One region of the Streptomyces sp. NPDC022910 genome, then DNA from elsewhere that is predicted to be linked to it. Evidence: riboswitches for the same ligand, from Rfam matches in the RefSeq annotation. Region 1 holds a riboswitch; the other holds the start of a gene.
The links. Region 1 has a riboswitch for cyclic di-AMP ahead of ACZ3TS_RS00725 (C40 family peptidase). Riboswitches for the same ligand answer to the same signal wherever they lie in the genome.
Positions count from the first base shown of each region.

Region 2: linked by a shared signal. The riboswitch ahead of ACZ3TS_RS27090 (M23 family metallopeptidase) and the one ahead of ACZ3TS_RS00725 (C40 family peptidase) in region 1 are both predicted to bind cyclic di-AMP.

Region 1 covers NZ_JBVHHL010000001.1:131,354-138,466, forward strand. Annotated here, with positions in the region: gene bioB (biotin synthase BioB) at 1-1,063, opposite strand, end outside; gene ACZ3TS_RS00700 (8-amino-7-oxononanoate synthase) at 1,210-2,337, shown strand; gene ACZ3TS_RS00705 (DUF397 domain-containing protein) at 2,479-2,703, opposite strand; gene ACZ3TS_RS00710 (helix-turn-helix domain-containing protein) at 2,713-3,573, opposite strand; gene ACZ3TS_RS00715 (ATP-binding protein) at 3,824-4,282, shown strand; gene ACZ3TS_RS00720 (DUF6328 family protein) at 4,391-4,927, opposite strand; gene ACZ3TS_RS00725 (C40 family peptidase) at 5,007-5,480, opposite strand; cyclic di-AMP (ydaO/yuaA leader) riboswitch at 5,484-5,679, opposite strand; gene ACZ3TS_RS00730 (hypothetical protein) at 6,041-6,343, opposite strand; gene ACZ3TS_RS00735 (ATP-dependent Clp protease proteolytic subunit) at 6,351-6,986, opposite strand.
Region 2 covers NZ_JBVHHL010000032.1:67,458-74,570, forward strand. Annotated here, with positions in the region: gene ACZ3TS_RS27065 (MBL fold metallo-hydrolase) at 1-604, opposite strand, end outside; gene ACZ3TS_RS27070 (carboxymuconolactone decarboxylase family protein) at 796-1,380, shown strand; gene ACZ3TS_RS27075 (Glu/Leu/Phe/Val dehydrogenase dimerization domain-containing protein) at 1,466-2,656, shown strand; gene ACZ3TS_RS27080 (TetR/AcrR family transcriptional regulator) at 2,671-3,291, shown strand; gene ACZ3TS_RS27085 (SGNH/GDSL hydrolase family protein) at 3,612-4,397, opposite strand; gene ACZ3TS_RS27090 (M23 family metallopeptidase) at 4,661-5,533, opposite strand; cyclic di-AMP (ydaO/yuaA leader) riboswitch at 5,538-5,694, opposite strand; gene ACZ3TS_RS27095 (alpha-galactosidase) at 5,998-7,113, opposite strand, start outside.

The DNA.
Region 1 (7,113 bases):
ATCCGGCGCCTTCTCCGGACCCGCAGCCGTCGCCCCCGTGGGACCCGCAGCCACCTGCCGCCCGGTGCTGGGGCAGCGTCACCTGGTCCGTGCCCTCCACCTCGAACCCGGCGTCCGCGATCATCTCCAGGTCCGCCCTGCCCGCCTGGCCCTCGCTGGTCAGGTAGTCGCCCAGGAAGACGGAGTTGGCCAGGTGCAGGGCCAGCGGCTGCAGCGTACGGAGGTGGACCTCCCGGCCGCCCGCGATGCGCACCTCCACGTCCGGGCACACGAACCGCACCATGGCGAGGACCCGCAGACACCGCTGCGGGGTCAGGTTCCACTCCTGGGCGAGCGGGGTTCCTTCGAACGGGATCAGGAAGTTCACCGGAACGGAGTCCGGGTCGAGCTCTCGCAGCGAGAAGACGACGTCGACCAGGTCCTGATCGCTCTCGCCCATGCCCGCGATCAGTCCGGAGCAGGCCGACAGGCCGGCGGCGTGCGCCTTATGCACCGTGTCGACCCGGTCGGCGTAGGTGTGCGTGGTGGTGATGTCCCCGTAGGTCGCCTCGGACGTGTTGAGGTTGTGGTTGTAGGCGTCGGCGCCCGCGGTGCGCAGCCGCTCAGCCTGGCCGTCGGAGAGCAGACCGAGGCAGGCGCACACCTCGACGCCCTCGTTCTGCTCCTTGATGGTCCTGATGGTGTCCGAGACCCGGTCCACGTCCCGGTCGGTGGGCCCGCGGCCGCTCGCCACCAGGCAGACCCGCTTCGCCCCGCCCGCGACTCCCGCCGCCGCGGCGTCGGAGGCTTCGTCCGGCTTGAGCCAGGTGTACTTCAGGATGTCGGCCTTCGAACCGAGCCGCTGGGAACAGTAGGAACAGTCCTCGGGGCACAGGCCGGACTTCAGGTTGACGAGATAGTTGAGTTTCACCCGTCGGCCGAACCAGTGGCGGCGTACCTTGCCGGCCGCGGCCACCACATCGAGCACGTCGTCGTCGGAAGTGGCGAGGACGGCCAGAGCTTCCTCGCGGGTCGGCAGTTCGCGCCGCAGCCCCTTGTCCACCAGCGTGTTCAGCAGGTCCATGAGAGCCGATCCTGTCCTACGGGAGCGTCCTGGGCCAAGGAGAGTTCGCACAACAGACACCGTTCGACGTGTGGGTATTGCCACACCCTGGGCGGCTGGTCGTCCCGCTAGTGTCTGTGCACTGCCTACAAAAGCCCGGAGGAGCCATGGCGTTCGGCTGGATCGACGAGCAGGCGCGGGCGCGCCGCCGGGCCGGACTCGTCCGCACCCTGCGCCCCCGAGCCGCCGACTCCCCGCTCCTCGACCTCGCGAGCAACGACTACCTGGGCCTGGCCCGCCATCCCGAGATCGCCGAGGGCGCTGCGGAGGCGGCCCGTCTGTGGGGCGGCGGCTCGACCGGTTCACGGCTCGTCACCGGCACCACCGAACTGCACAGGGAACTGGAGTGCGAACTGGCTGACTTCTGCGGCTTCGAGGCGGCTCTCGTCTTCTCCTCCGGTTACACGGCCAACCTCGCGGCGGTCACCGCGCTGGCACCGCACGGCTCGCTGGTCGTCTCCGACGCGGGCAACCACGCCTCGCTCATCGACGGCTGCCGGCTCGCGCGCGGCACCACCCAGGTCGTCGCGCACGCCGACCCCGAGGCGGTCCGCAAGGCGCTCGACACTCACCGCGGACCCGCCGTCGCGGTCTCCGACACGGTGTTCTCCGTGGACGGCGACGCCGCCCCCTTGGGCGAACTGGCATCTGTGTGCCGTGCGTTCGAGGCCGGGCTCATCGTCGACGACGCGCACGGGCTCGGCGTCCTCGGGGCCGGTGGCCGTGGCGCCCCGTACGCGGCGGGCCTCGCGGGCGCGCCGGACGTGGTGGTGACGGTGACGCTGTCGAAGTCGCTGGGCAGCCAGGGCGGCGCCGTCCTCGGTCCGGCGCGTGTGATCGACCATCTGGTGAACGCGGCCCGGACCTTCATCTTCGACACCGGGCTCGCCCCGGCGGCGGCGGGCGCGGCTCTCGCGGCGCTGCGTCTGCTGCGCCGCGAGCCGGAGCGCGCCGCTCGGGCCCGCACGGTGGCGACGGCCCTGCACGCCCGCCTCACGGCCGAGGGCCATGAGGCGGTGCGGCCGGACGCCGCCGTGGTCTCCGTGCGGGCACCCTCCCCGGAACAGGCCCTACGGTGGGCGGCCGACTGCCGGGCGGCGGGGGTCGCCGTCGGCTGCTTCCGTCCGCCGTCGGTGCCCGACGGCATCTCACGGCTGCGTCTGACCGCTCGCGCCGACCTCACCGAGTGGCAGGTCGAGCGCGCCGTACGCGTGATCGGCGAGACGCGACCGTGAGTCGGCGAAACGGCCGTGCATCGCGCGTCGTACGGATGATCGCACCGACCGGTGCGATGTGGTGGAGGAGTAACCGCTACAGGAGCGACTCGGAAATCGGCTCGAAATTGGCCGATTTACGACCTGGTCGCACGAACGTGATCAGCTCAGTCCGGTCAGGAACTCCTCCCAGGCCTCGGGAGTGAAGAGCAGGGCGGGTCCGGTCACGTTCTTCGAGTCGCGCACCGCCACCAGTCCGGACCAGGGCCCCGGGCCCGGTCGGGCGGTCTCGACGCAGTTGTTCATTCCGGTACTGCGGCTGCTGCGCAGCCACCGCGCACCGTGCAGGGAGGTACTGGAAGGGACGTGCCGAGGCAGTGCTGACATGGTGCCTCCTTATGCGTCGCCGGCCAACGCGGCGATGTAATCCAACGTGTCCTCGGGTGAAAGGGCGTGGACCTGAAGGGCGTTGAAGGCCTCGCTGTAGGCCTGAAGGTCTTCTTTCCGCTCGAGGTAGAGGCTACTCGTCAAGTGGTCGAGAACGACCACATCCAGATCGGACCTGCTCGGAAATGAGAAGATAACGAAAGGTCCGGTAACGCCGATGTGTGCCCCGGCGGCGAACGGAAGGAGCTGGAGCCGCACCTGGGGCAGTCTGGCCGCGTGCAGCAGCCGCTTCAGCTGACGCGCCATGACCTCCGGCCCGCCGACCTCCCGGCGCAGCACCGCCTCGTCCAGGACGGCGCTCAGTTCCAGCGGCGGATCGGCGCGCAGCACGTCCTGCCGGGCCAGGCGCACCTCCACCAGGGCATCCAGCTTGTCGTCCTCCAGGGTGCCGACGGCGGCCCGGGTCACGGCCCGGGCGTACTCGGGCGTCTGCAGTAGACCCGGCACCACAGAGGTCTCCAGTGTGCGCATCCCGCTCGCCTGGGACTCCAGACTGATGAAATCGCGGTAGGTCGGCGGCAGCACCCCGCGGTACGCGTGCCACCAGTTCTGCCGCCCGCCGCCGTCCTCCGAGCCCGCAAGCACGAGCAGCAGTTCCCGCAGTTCGGCGTCCTTGACGCCGTAGGCGTCCAGCAGTAGACGTACGTCCGCCGGTTTGACCCCGCTGGCGCCCGTCTCGATCCGGCTCACCTTCGACTGGTGCCAGCCGACGAGGGTGGCCGCCTCACCGCTCGTGAGTCCCGCCCGGGCGCGCAGAGCGCGCAATTCGGCACCGAGTTTGCGGCGGCGTACCGCTGGTCCGTACTGCATGGCCGACTCCTTCCGCACGGCGCGCGGTTTTCACGGCGACGCTAGAGGATGGGCCCGGGTGCTGCCCAAATACGGTCGGTCGTCGGAGAGTTCACCGCTTCGAGCGACAGATATATGCATATCTCGGGGGATCGCACCCGACAGGGCCCCGGTGATGGCAGTCTGGCGCGCAGCACCAAGTCCGGGACCGTTACTCGAACCAACCGCTCCGTGTCGGACTCCGGTCCCGTGGGAAAGGGACGACGTCGCCATGGCAGACCATCAGGAAGCCTCCGTCACTCTGCCGAGCGATCCCGCCTCGGTCTCCGCCGCCAGAAAATACGTCTCAGGCGTCCTCACCGAATGGGGTATGCCGAGCGACGCCGAAGTCGCCGACGCCGTGCGACTGATCGTTTCGGAACTCGCCACCAACGCCGTGCAGCACACCTTCGGGCAGTCACCCACGTTCACGGTCGACATCGCGCTCGACCGGGACGAGTTACTGCGCATCGGTGTCACCGACAGCCACCCGCGCTTCCCCAAACGGCTGCCCGCGGCCGTACAACAGGACAACGGCCGCGGGATGGTGATCATCCGTTGGCTCGCCGCGGAGAACGGCGGCACGCTGAGCGTGCGGCCCACCCGCGAGGGCGGCAAGACGGTCGCCATCGAACTGCCGTGGGCCACGCCGGTGGAGTCGGTCACGGCGGGCGGTCAGCAAGAGCCTTGAAGCCGCGGCTGACCGCGTCCGCGCCCGCTCCGGCTCGTCCGGCACTTCCGGCCGAGGCGCGCCCGCACCCGCCCGTCGGCCGCGGACCACACAGACGCCCCTAGGGAGTCACCGGGAGCCATCCGGCGGTTCCCGGTCTCCCGCTCGTTCTGGAGCCTGAGGTGCTGTGGCGACGGCCCGCTGGACCATCCGGGGCATGAAGCGCCACAGGCCGACGCAGACCAGGAAGGTTCCCGTACCGGCGGCGACACCGGCGACGCGGCCGAGGGACACGTCCACCACGAGCAGTACCGACCCGGTGAACGCCAGGGTCAGCACCAGCAGCCCGAGCGCGGCCAGGCGGGACGAGATCCGCACGATGGCGGGCTTGAGGTTCTGCTGGAAGAGCGCGCGGTGCAGCGCGGCGGGAGCCGTGAACAGGGCCGCGGCCAGCACGGACAGCAGGAGCGTGGTGACGTACGTGACACGCTGGACGGTGTCGAGGGACGGAAAGCGCGGGGTGAACGCCAGGGTCAGCAGGAAGGCGAAGAGGATCTGCACCCCGGTCTGGGTGACGCGCAGTTCCTGCAACAGCTCGGCGAAGTTGCGGTCGGCGCGCTCCAGGGGTGTCTCGTGCCGTGCCTGGGGAGGAGGTCGGTCCGCCATGGTGAACGAGTAACCATTCCGGCCCGCCTCACGCCTCGGTGGGGGTGACGGCGTACGAGCCGTCACCCCACCGGACGGGTCAGCTGACCCGTCCGTACCAGACGCTCTTCGTCCAGATCTTCTGGAGCCTGACCACGTCTCCGGTCTTCGGCGAGTGCCAGATCTTTCCCTTCCCGGCGTAGATGCCGACGTGGTAGACGTACCGGCCCGAGTGGAAGAACACCAGGTCTCCCGCCCTGCGATGGGACGCGGAAATGTGGTGCGTCTTGTTGTACTGCGCCGCGGCCGTGCGGGGCAGTTTCTTGCCCGCCTTCTTGAACGCGTAGAGCGTGAGCCCCGAGCAGTCGAAGCGGCGCGGCCCGGTGGCGCCGTACTTGTAGGGGGATCCCTTCTTGGACGCCGCGATCTGCAGCGCCTTCGTCGCCGGAGTCGCGGCGGTCGCGTCGGTGGCGAGGCCGGGGGCCGCGATGCCGCCGCCGACGGCGGCAAGGGTGAGGGCCGAGGCCGTGCCGGCCCGGGTCAGCAGCGACGGGACACGATTGAGCGCAGTCATGCGCAACCCTTCGTCAGCCGCCTGTGAAGGATGACCTGTCGGATTCGGACTGGCGAAGTAGCCCGGCCGCTCGCGCGGCTTCACCCCAAGGACCGCCCGGATCTCTCCGGTGGCCCGCCTTGCTGGGTCCTCCACTCCTGCCGATCCACTCCTGTCGACCGGTCATCCGGGCGGCGGCAGGATTCGGCGTCCGCCCGGACCGCCCCGCCGCGGTGGCGGGGGCTTGTCGTCAGGAAGGGATCTTCACGCACCGATGTCCGAAAATCACAATGGAACCGGGGGTTTGTGGCATTACTCACCACTCACCCGTTCGGATGGACAGCCGTCCGTTCGGGGGGTGTTGAGGGGCTTGACGAGGCTCGGACCTGCACCGGAGCACGTCATTCCGGCCTGGGACCGGGCGTGTTGCGCATGATTTCCGGGCCCACGGACGGAGGAGCGTCTACTCCGACCGCGGGTCCCCCGTTTGGATCGTTTGTGTCGCGGTGGACGGGGAAGGCCCGATGCCGGAGGGCCGGACCGCCCCAACGTCCCTGTCGCTGTGGGTTGGTCACTACTCGTCAGAGTGCCGGAGGTACCGTGACGCGGGCGGCGCGGCGTTCGCCGTCGAGGACGCGGAGGGCGCGGGCGAGGGTGGGGCCGTGCAGTTCGTTCTCCCCGCGCTGGTGCATCAGCGTCAGCGCCTCGCGCAGGGCTGTTGCCTTGCTCACCAGGGCCTGGGCAGCTCTCAGTCCGCGATACGTGTCTCCGGAGTGCGCCGGGTTGATGCGGCCGAGCAGGTCGACCACGTCGAGGTAACGGTCGATCAACTCGGCCTCGGCGCGGGTCAGCGCGGGCAACGGGGGCAGTTCGGGCGGCAGCATCGGCGGCTCACCTCGCGCCCGGCGCGGTGCGCGACGCCTTGCGGCTCGGGATGATGCGGTCGACGAGTCCGTACTCCACCGCAGCCGGCGCGTCGAGGATCTTGTCCCGCTCGATGTCGGCGGCGATCCGCTCCGGGCTCTGCCCGGTGTGCCGGGCGAGCATCTCCTCCAGTCGCCTGCGGGTGCGTGTCAGTTCCTCGGCCTGGATGGCCAGGTCGGTGGCCTGCCCCTGGATGGGCTCCGGCAGGGACGGCTGGTGGATCAGCACCCGCGCTCCTGGCAGCGCGAACCGCTTGCCCGGTGTGCCCCCGGCGAGCAGGACGGCCGCGGCGGAAGCCGCCTGGCCGAGGCAGATCGTCTCCACGTCGCAACCGACGTACTGCATCGTGTCGTAGACGGCGGTCATCGCGCTGAACGTGCCGCCAGGGGAGTTGATGTACAGCGAGATGTCCCGGTCCGGGTCCAGGTACTCGAGGTGCATGAACTGCGCCATCACGTCGTTGGCCGAGGTGTCGTCGATCGGCGTCCCGAGGAACACGATCCGCTCGTCCAGCAGCTTGGCGTACGGGTCAAGGGTCCGCTGTCCGTAGCCGGTGCGTTCGGTGAACTCGGGCAGGACGTAGCGGGCGGACGGTCGGTTCATGGGCACGCGCCTCCTCGGAATCGCTCCTGTAAAAAATGTACAGGACGTACGTTCCTCAGAGAGTGGAGCATGCTGAGAGCGAAAACCGCGAAGTCCCCGGCCGGATCTTCCGCTCTCGGAGGCCTGT
Region 2 (7,113 bases), on a different contig from region 1:
CCAGCTCGCGCAGCCGGTCCGCCGAGACGCCCCAGCGCTCCAGGTGGGCGCCGACGCCGAGCGGTATCGCGAACACGGTGTCCGTGCCGGCCAGGGCCTTGATGGTGGGCATGTCGAGGTGGTCGTAGTGGTCGTGGGAGATGACGACGACGTCGACGGGGCCGAGCGCGGCAATCGGCAGGGGCACCGGGTGCAGCCGCTTGGGGCCGACGAAATCGAAGGGGGAGCAGCGCTCGCCCCAGACGGGGTCGAACAGAACCCGGTGTCCGTCGATCTCGGCGAGCACACTGGAGTGCCCCATCCAGGTCAGCCGAAGCCCGCTCGCCGGGGGCTCGGCCAGATCGGCGTACGTCGTCGCGTGCACCGGCACGGTGCCTGTCGGGGCGCGGCGGACACGGGACTCCTTACGGAAGAAGCCCTTCGCCAGCTCCAGCGTGGAGCCACCCGAAGGGCGGGTCCGGGTGCCCTCCGGGTTCACGAAGACGCCGTTCGCGAAGTGCGGCGATCTACGGATGCGCGCCAGGCGCTCCCCGCTCGGATCCGCGCCGAAGGCGGCGGGCCGCAGGGCGTGGAGCCCGGCGCTCAGGGAACGGGAAGCGGTCACGGAACCTCCAGGGAGTCGGTGAGGCCTTCCATTATGGTCGGCCCTTCTGACAGCGCCGGGGCGGCCGTGCCACAACGCGATGTCCCGGCACACAGCGCGGCGTGCGGGCCTGGATGTCACATTCGCCGGGCGCCGGTCCGTCGTACCCGTGAGGGCACACGAAGGGAGCGCCCGGGAACGACGCACCGGAGGTGGCCCGTATCTCCCTAACCCCGCGCCGCACGCTCTTCTTCCGCGTCGTGGAGTGGTATTCGAAGAAGACCTACGGCAAGGTTCTCGACCCCGGCAGGGCGCTCGCCCATCAACCACGCGTGCTCTGGGCCGATCTGCGCTTCGAGCGGTCGGTGGCGAAGTGGAATCGGCTCGACGCGGATCTGAAGGCGCTGGCCGAGATGGCGGCGGCCGCGTCGATCGGCTGCTCCTGGTGCACGGACTTCGGCTACTGGGTGAGCCGGGAACGCGGCATGGCCCGCGAGAAGCTGGCCGACGTGCCGCGCTGGCGCGACAGCGACGTGTACACGGAACTGGAGCGCGACGTCATGGAGTACGCCGAGGCGATGACGGCCACCCCGCCCGCCGTCGACGACGACCTCGCCGCCCGGCTCGTCGCCCGGCTGGGCGAGCCCGCCTTCGTGGAGCTGACGGCGATGGTGGCGGTGGAGAATCTGCGCTCGCGCGTCAACTCGGCTCTGGGCCTGACGAGTCAGGGCTTCAAGGACCTCTGCGACGTGCAGCGGGTGCAGGAACGGACGGCCTCTGTGGATCAGAGCCGGTAGCCGTCACCCGGAGTGCTTCCGGGACCCGGCTCAGCCCGGCGGCACCGCGCCAGGTAACTGAATCGCTGTTCAGTACAGTGGGCCCATGACCACCGATCGGGACACTCCCCTCATGACACTCGTCTGGACCGACCACGTCACCGGCCGACGGGGCTATCTCGTCGTCGACCGCCTCGTCCGGGGCGTCGCCAGCGGCGGGCTGCGGATGCGCCCGGGCTGCACGCTGGACGAGGTCGCGGGGCTGGCCCGTGGCATGACCATGAAGGAGGCGCTGCACTACAACCCCGCGGGCCGGTACGTCCCGCTGGGCGGCGCCAAGGGCGGCATCGACTGCGACCCCCGGGCCCCGGAGGCGTACGACGTCCTCGTGCGCTATCTGCGGGCGATGAGGCCGTACATCGAGACGGTCTGGACGACCGGGGAAGACCTGGGGCTGACCCAGGAACTGGTGGACCGGGCGGCCTCCGAGGCGGGACTTGTGTCATCGGTGCAGGCCGTGTATCCGCTCCTCGACGACGAGGCGGCGGCCCGCAAGCGGCTCGCGGACGCCTTCGCCGTGGAGGTCGCCGGAGTCGGGCTGGACGGGCTGGTCGGCGGGTGCGGGGTCGCCGAGTCGATACTGACCGCCCTGGACCGGGCAGGCGTGCCGTATGCGGGCACCCGCGTGGCCCTGCAGGGATTCGGCACCATGGGCGGGGCCACGGCGCGGTTCCTGGCCTGCGCGGGACTGGCCGTCGTCGCGGTCGCCGATGTCAAGGGCACCATCGCCAACCCTGACGGGCTCGACGTCGAGGCGTTGCTCGCCGCGCGCGACGCGTACGGCACGGTGGACCGCGGCGTGCTGCGCCCCGGTGACCGTGAACTACCGGGCGACGCCTGGCTGTCGGCCGAGGCGGAGGTGCTGGTGCCGGCGGCCGTCTCGTACGCCGTCGACACCGTGAACCAGACGGGGATCGGCGCGCGGTGGATCGTCGAGGCGGCGAACATGCCGGTGCTTCCCGAGGCGGAGGTCCTGCTCGCCGCACGCGGGGTGACCGTGCTGCCGGACGTGGTGGTCAACTCCGGGACGAACGCCTGGTGGTGGTGGACGCTGTTCGGCGACATAGGTGCCGACGCCGAGGAGGCTTTCGCCTACACCAGGCGCTCCATGCGGGCCCTGGTCGGCCTGATGCTGGACCGGGCGGAGGCCGACGGTACGAGCCCTCGGACGGCCGCGCACGCTCTGGTTGCCGACCGCCTGCCGGTGATCGCGGAACGGTTCGGCTGGTACCGGTGACATAGGGTTGCGGCGTGACGAGGGTGCGGTTGAGCGTGGCCCAGCGGCGTGAGGAGCTGCTGCGGGCCGCCGTCGAGCAGATCGAGGCGCGAGGCGTGGCGGCGGTGCGGATCGCCGACGTGGCCTCGGCGCTCGGGGTGAGCAACGCGCTGGTGCTGTACCACTTCTCGACCAAGGAGAAGCTGGTCGCGGAGGCGTTCGCGTACGCCGCCGAGGACGATCTCGGACATCTGCGCAAGCTGCTCGGCCGCCGTACGTCGGCACTGCGCCGCCTCAGGTCCGCCGTCCGCTGGTACGCGCCGACCGGGCAGGCCAAGGGCTGGCGGCTGTGGATCGAGGGCTGGGCGGCGGCACTGCGCGAGCCTGCGCTGCGGGAGGTCACGCGGGACCTCGACCGGCAGTGGAAGGCCGCGATCACCGAGGTCTTGGCGGAGGGAGTGGCCGCGGGCGAGTTCCACTGCGCCGACCCGGCGGGCACCGCACTGCGGCTGACCGCGCTGCTCGACGGGCTCGCCGTGCAGATGACGGCGTACGAGGGCACGGTGTCGCGGGCGCGTGCACAGGAGTGGGTCGACGAGGCACTCGCCCGCGAACTGGGCATGGCACGCGCGGGGTTGACGGCGACCAAAGGCTGACCGGGTGCCCCGGGAAGACCGGCGGACCGACGCCCGCATGGCGCAGGGCGCCTCGGGGAGTGGGCGGACGCCCGTGTGCCCGGGAAACAGGAGCGGCTCGCCCGCCCTCGACGGAGGGCAGGGACCAGGGACAGCGAAGGTCCTGCTTCCGCGTCACCTCGCCAACCAGAAAGCCGTGACGTCCCGCCCGCCCGGGGAAGACCCTCGACGGGCGAGGCCGGGATCAGCCTCGAGACCAGTACGGCGCGACACTCCGCACGACCGCAGGAACCAGGCGGCCCGGGCGCGTGGCCCGGGCCGTACCCGATGAGCGGTCCTGTTCAGACCGCCTGCGCTATCCGCATCTTGATGTCGTCCGGCGACAGGGTGCCCTTCGCCACGACGCGGTCACCGGAGGACTCGCCGCGCAGCCGGCGCCCGATCCACGGGACCAGGTGCTCGCGCGCCCAGTGGATGTCGTCGCGCCGCACCTCCAGCGTGCCGCGCGGCGGCAGCGGCGGCCACGGCTGGTCCGGGTCGGCCGGTACCTCGATGCCGAGCACCTGGCCCGCCCTCAGGGCGACCCGGGTGTGGCCCTCGGGCGAGAGGTGGAGACGGTCACCGTCCCAGGCGCGCCGGTCCTGCACGGTCTTCAGCGACCACAGATCGAGGACCGGGCAGCCGTACCGGTCGGCGATCGCCCGGACGTGCCCGTTGTAGGTGGCGATCTTCCCGCGCAGATGCTTGAGGACAGGGACGCCACGGGTGTCGAAGCCGGTCGTCACCAGCACGGTGCCGACGACGGAGGTGAGGTCGGCGACGGCCCGCTCGAAGCGCTCGGCGACCTCGTCGGGGTCGGTGCCCGGCCGGATGATGTCGTTGCCGCCCGCGCAGAACGAGACCATGTCCGGCGCGAGTTCGATGGCCTTCGGAAGCTGGTCCGCGACGATCTGGTCCAGCAGTTTGCCGCGCACGGCAAGGTTCGTGTACTTGAAGTCGCCTTCGGGACGCCGGTCGGCGAGGAGCACCGCGAACCGGTCGGCCCAGCCGACGAACTGCCCGTCGGGGCCGGGGTCGCCGACGCCCTCGGTGAAGCTGTCCCCCACCGCTACGTACGACCCGATCACTGATCTGTTGTCATTCTTCGAATCGTCTGCCACGTCGGCCCATGATTCACCTTGGGATGTGAGCTACGCGACCGTAGGAAAGGGTTGACGGACGGTGAGATAAACCACTCGCCGAATGCGATCCGATCCGGAATAACCCTCCGATCAGGGGTGTTCGGGTGAGCCACCGGACGTGGGGCCGGCGCGGCGGAACGGCAACGCCGGAGGCCGGACCCCCGGGAACGGGGGTCCGGCCTCCCGAAGGCGGCGGGCGGCCGACGGCGTCAGCCGACACTCAGGCCGTGGGAGCGCAGGTAGGCGACCGGGTCCACGTCGGAGCCGTAGTCCGGGGTCGTGCGGATCTCGAAGTGCAGGTGCGGTCCGGTGACGTTGCCGGTCGCGCCGGACAAGCCTATCTGCTGACCCGGGGTCACGGCCTGGCCCCCGGCGACGGAGATCTGCGACAGGTGGGCGTACTGCGCGTAGTAGCCGTCGGCGAGCTTGATGACGACCTGGTTGCCGTACGCACCGCTCCAGCCGGCCGAGACGACCGTCCCCGCGGCGATGGCCTTGAGGCTGGTGCCGGTCGGGGCGATGAAGTCCACGCCGGTGTGGTATCCGCTGGACCACATGCTGCCCGCGGCGTGGTAGCCGGTGCCGATGGCGGCGGCCGCGACCGGCAGGGTGTAGCCGGTCGCGGTGGTGGTGGGCTTGGTTGCCGTCGTGGTGCTGGGCGCGGAGGCTTCGGACTCGGTGGCGGACGGGTCGGTCGTCTGCGACGCGGCGCGGTCACCGCGGAGTGCCAGCTTCAGACCCGGGTGGATCAGCGACGGGTCGGAGCCGACCACGGAGCGGTTGTCCTCGTAGAGCTTCTGCCATCCGCCGCTGACGTGCTGCTCGTCAGCGATCTTCGCGAGCCAGTCGTCGGCCTGCACCGTGTAGATCCTGGCGCCGTTCGCCCGGGCGCCGCTCTTTTCGGCGGCGACCGGAACGGAGGTGGCGGCCTTCTCGGCAGCGGATGCCGTCGGGGTGGCGGCATGGGCGCCGTTCGCCCCCATCAACGGCAGCGCGAGCGTGGCGCCGCCGGTTCCGGCGACGGCGATGGAACGGGTGAAACGCCGGGACTTGGGACGGCGGTGCTTACCCTTCGCGGGCATGGCGAATTCCTCTCCTGCGCCTGCGAGGTGAGCTGTCGGGTGCGGACTGGAGATGTCCGGCCGCGATTGCGCGCGGCTTTACCCCTAGCCGTTCCGGAGACCGGAACAGGCGACGTACCTGTGGGTCCCCCGCTCCTGCCGGGCACGGGTGAGTATGCGGGCCCCGGGCGGCGGCAGGATTAGGCGTTCCACCCGGATCGAGGGGGAACGTAAGCGACCGGGACACGCGGCCACAACCGGCCGGTTCCCGGCGCTCGGATTTCTCTTGATCCTTGGGGGAATTCCCCGTCACCCTCCGTCGATACGGGATTGCGAGCCGCTCTCAATCCCCCTGAAAAGCGCCCGAATTACGTGAACATGGCGACAACCGTACGTCACGGTTATGACCCTGCTCACGTGCTGTAATTTCAGGAGCCCTCATTCCAGAGCGAGTTGGAATGAAGGCTCCAATTCGGGCAGAACACTCAGATGCGACGCAGCCGGATAACCGTCGCATCGAAGTCGCCGTGCAGGCTGGTCGGCAGCCCGTGATGCAACAGCACGGCACCCCGGTGCACTTCGCCCGTTTCACGGCATTCATACGTCGCCGCCGGGTCGAGGCCGCGCAGCCGCAGCGGGGCGACCGGCTCGCCGTAGTGCTGCGCCTGGAGCCACGCGAGGACGACCGTCTCGTCACCGTGAACATACTGGACAGCGCTCAACCCGCCCCTCGGCGGCCGCAGTCGGTAGAGGTCGCCGCGCTGGACGACGGGGCGGATCTCCTTGTAGAGACCGACCCAGTCGCCGGCCTCCGCCAACTCCTCGTCGGTCCACGTCGTGAGGTCTCCCCCGACGCCCAGCACCCCCGCCATGGAACTCACGAACCGGAAGCGCAGCGAGCTGACTCGCCCGTTCAGCTGGGTGTTCGGGCTGTCCGTGACCCAGGCGGCCATGACCCGGGCCGGATGGATCTGACTGAAACCGTGCTGGATGGCGAGCCGGTCGAGCGGATCGGTGTTGTCTGAAGTCCACACCTCGTCCGTACGGCTCATGACACCGAGGTCGACCCGCCCGCCACCACCCGAGCAGGACTCGAAGGCGACTTTGGGGTGCGCGGCCCGCAGGCGGTCCAACAAGGCGTACAGGGCCCGCACATGGTCCACCCAGAGCCGCTGCGGGTACGGGTCCCCGGGCCAGCCGGCGTCGGTGAAGCAGCGGTTGAAGTCCCACTTCACATAGTCGATCGGGGCGCTGGAGAGGAGCCCGTCCAGCCGCTCCCACAGATACTCCTGGACGTCCTCGCGGGCGAGGTTCAGCACGAGTTGATTGCGGAATTCCGTCCGCTTTCGCCCACTCTGGTACTGCACCCAGTCAGGGTGAGCGCGGTAGAGGTCGCTGTCGGGGTTGACCATCTCGGGTTCGACCCAGATGCCGAACTGCATGCCGAGGCCGTGCACGAAGTCGGCGAGCGGCTTGAGGCCGGACGGGAAGCGGTCGGGGTTGGGCAGCCAGTCGCCGAGCCCGGCGCGGTCGCTGGTGCGGGCGCCGAACCAGCCGTCGTCGACGACGAACAGCTCGACCCCGATCTCCGCCGCCCGCCG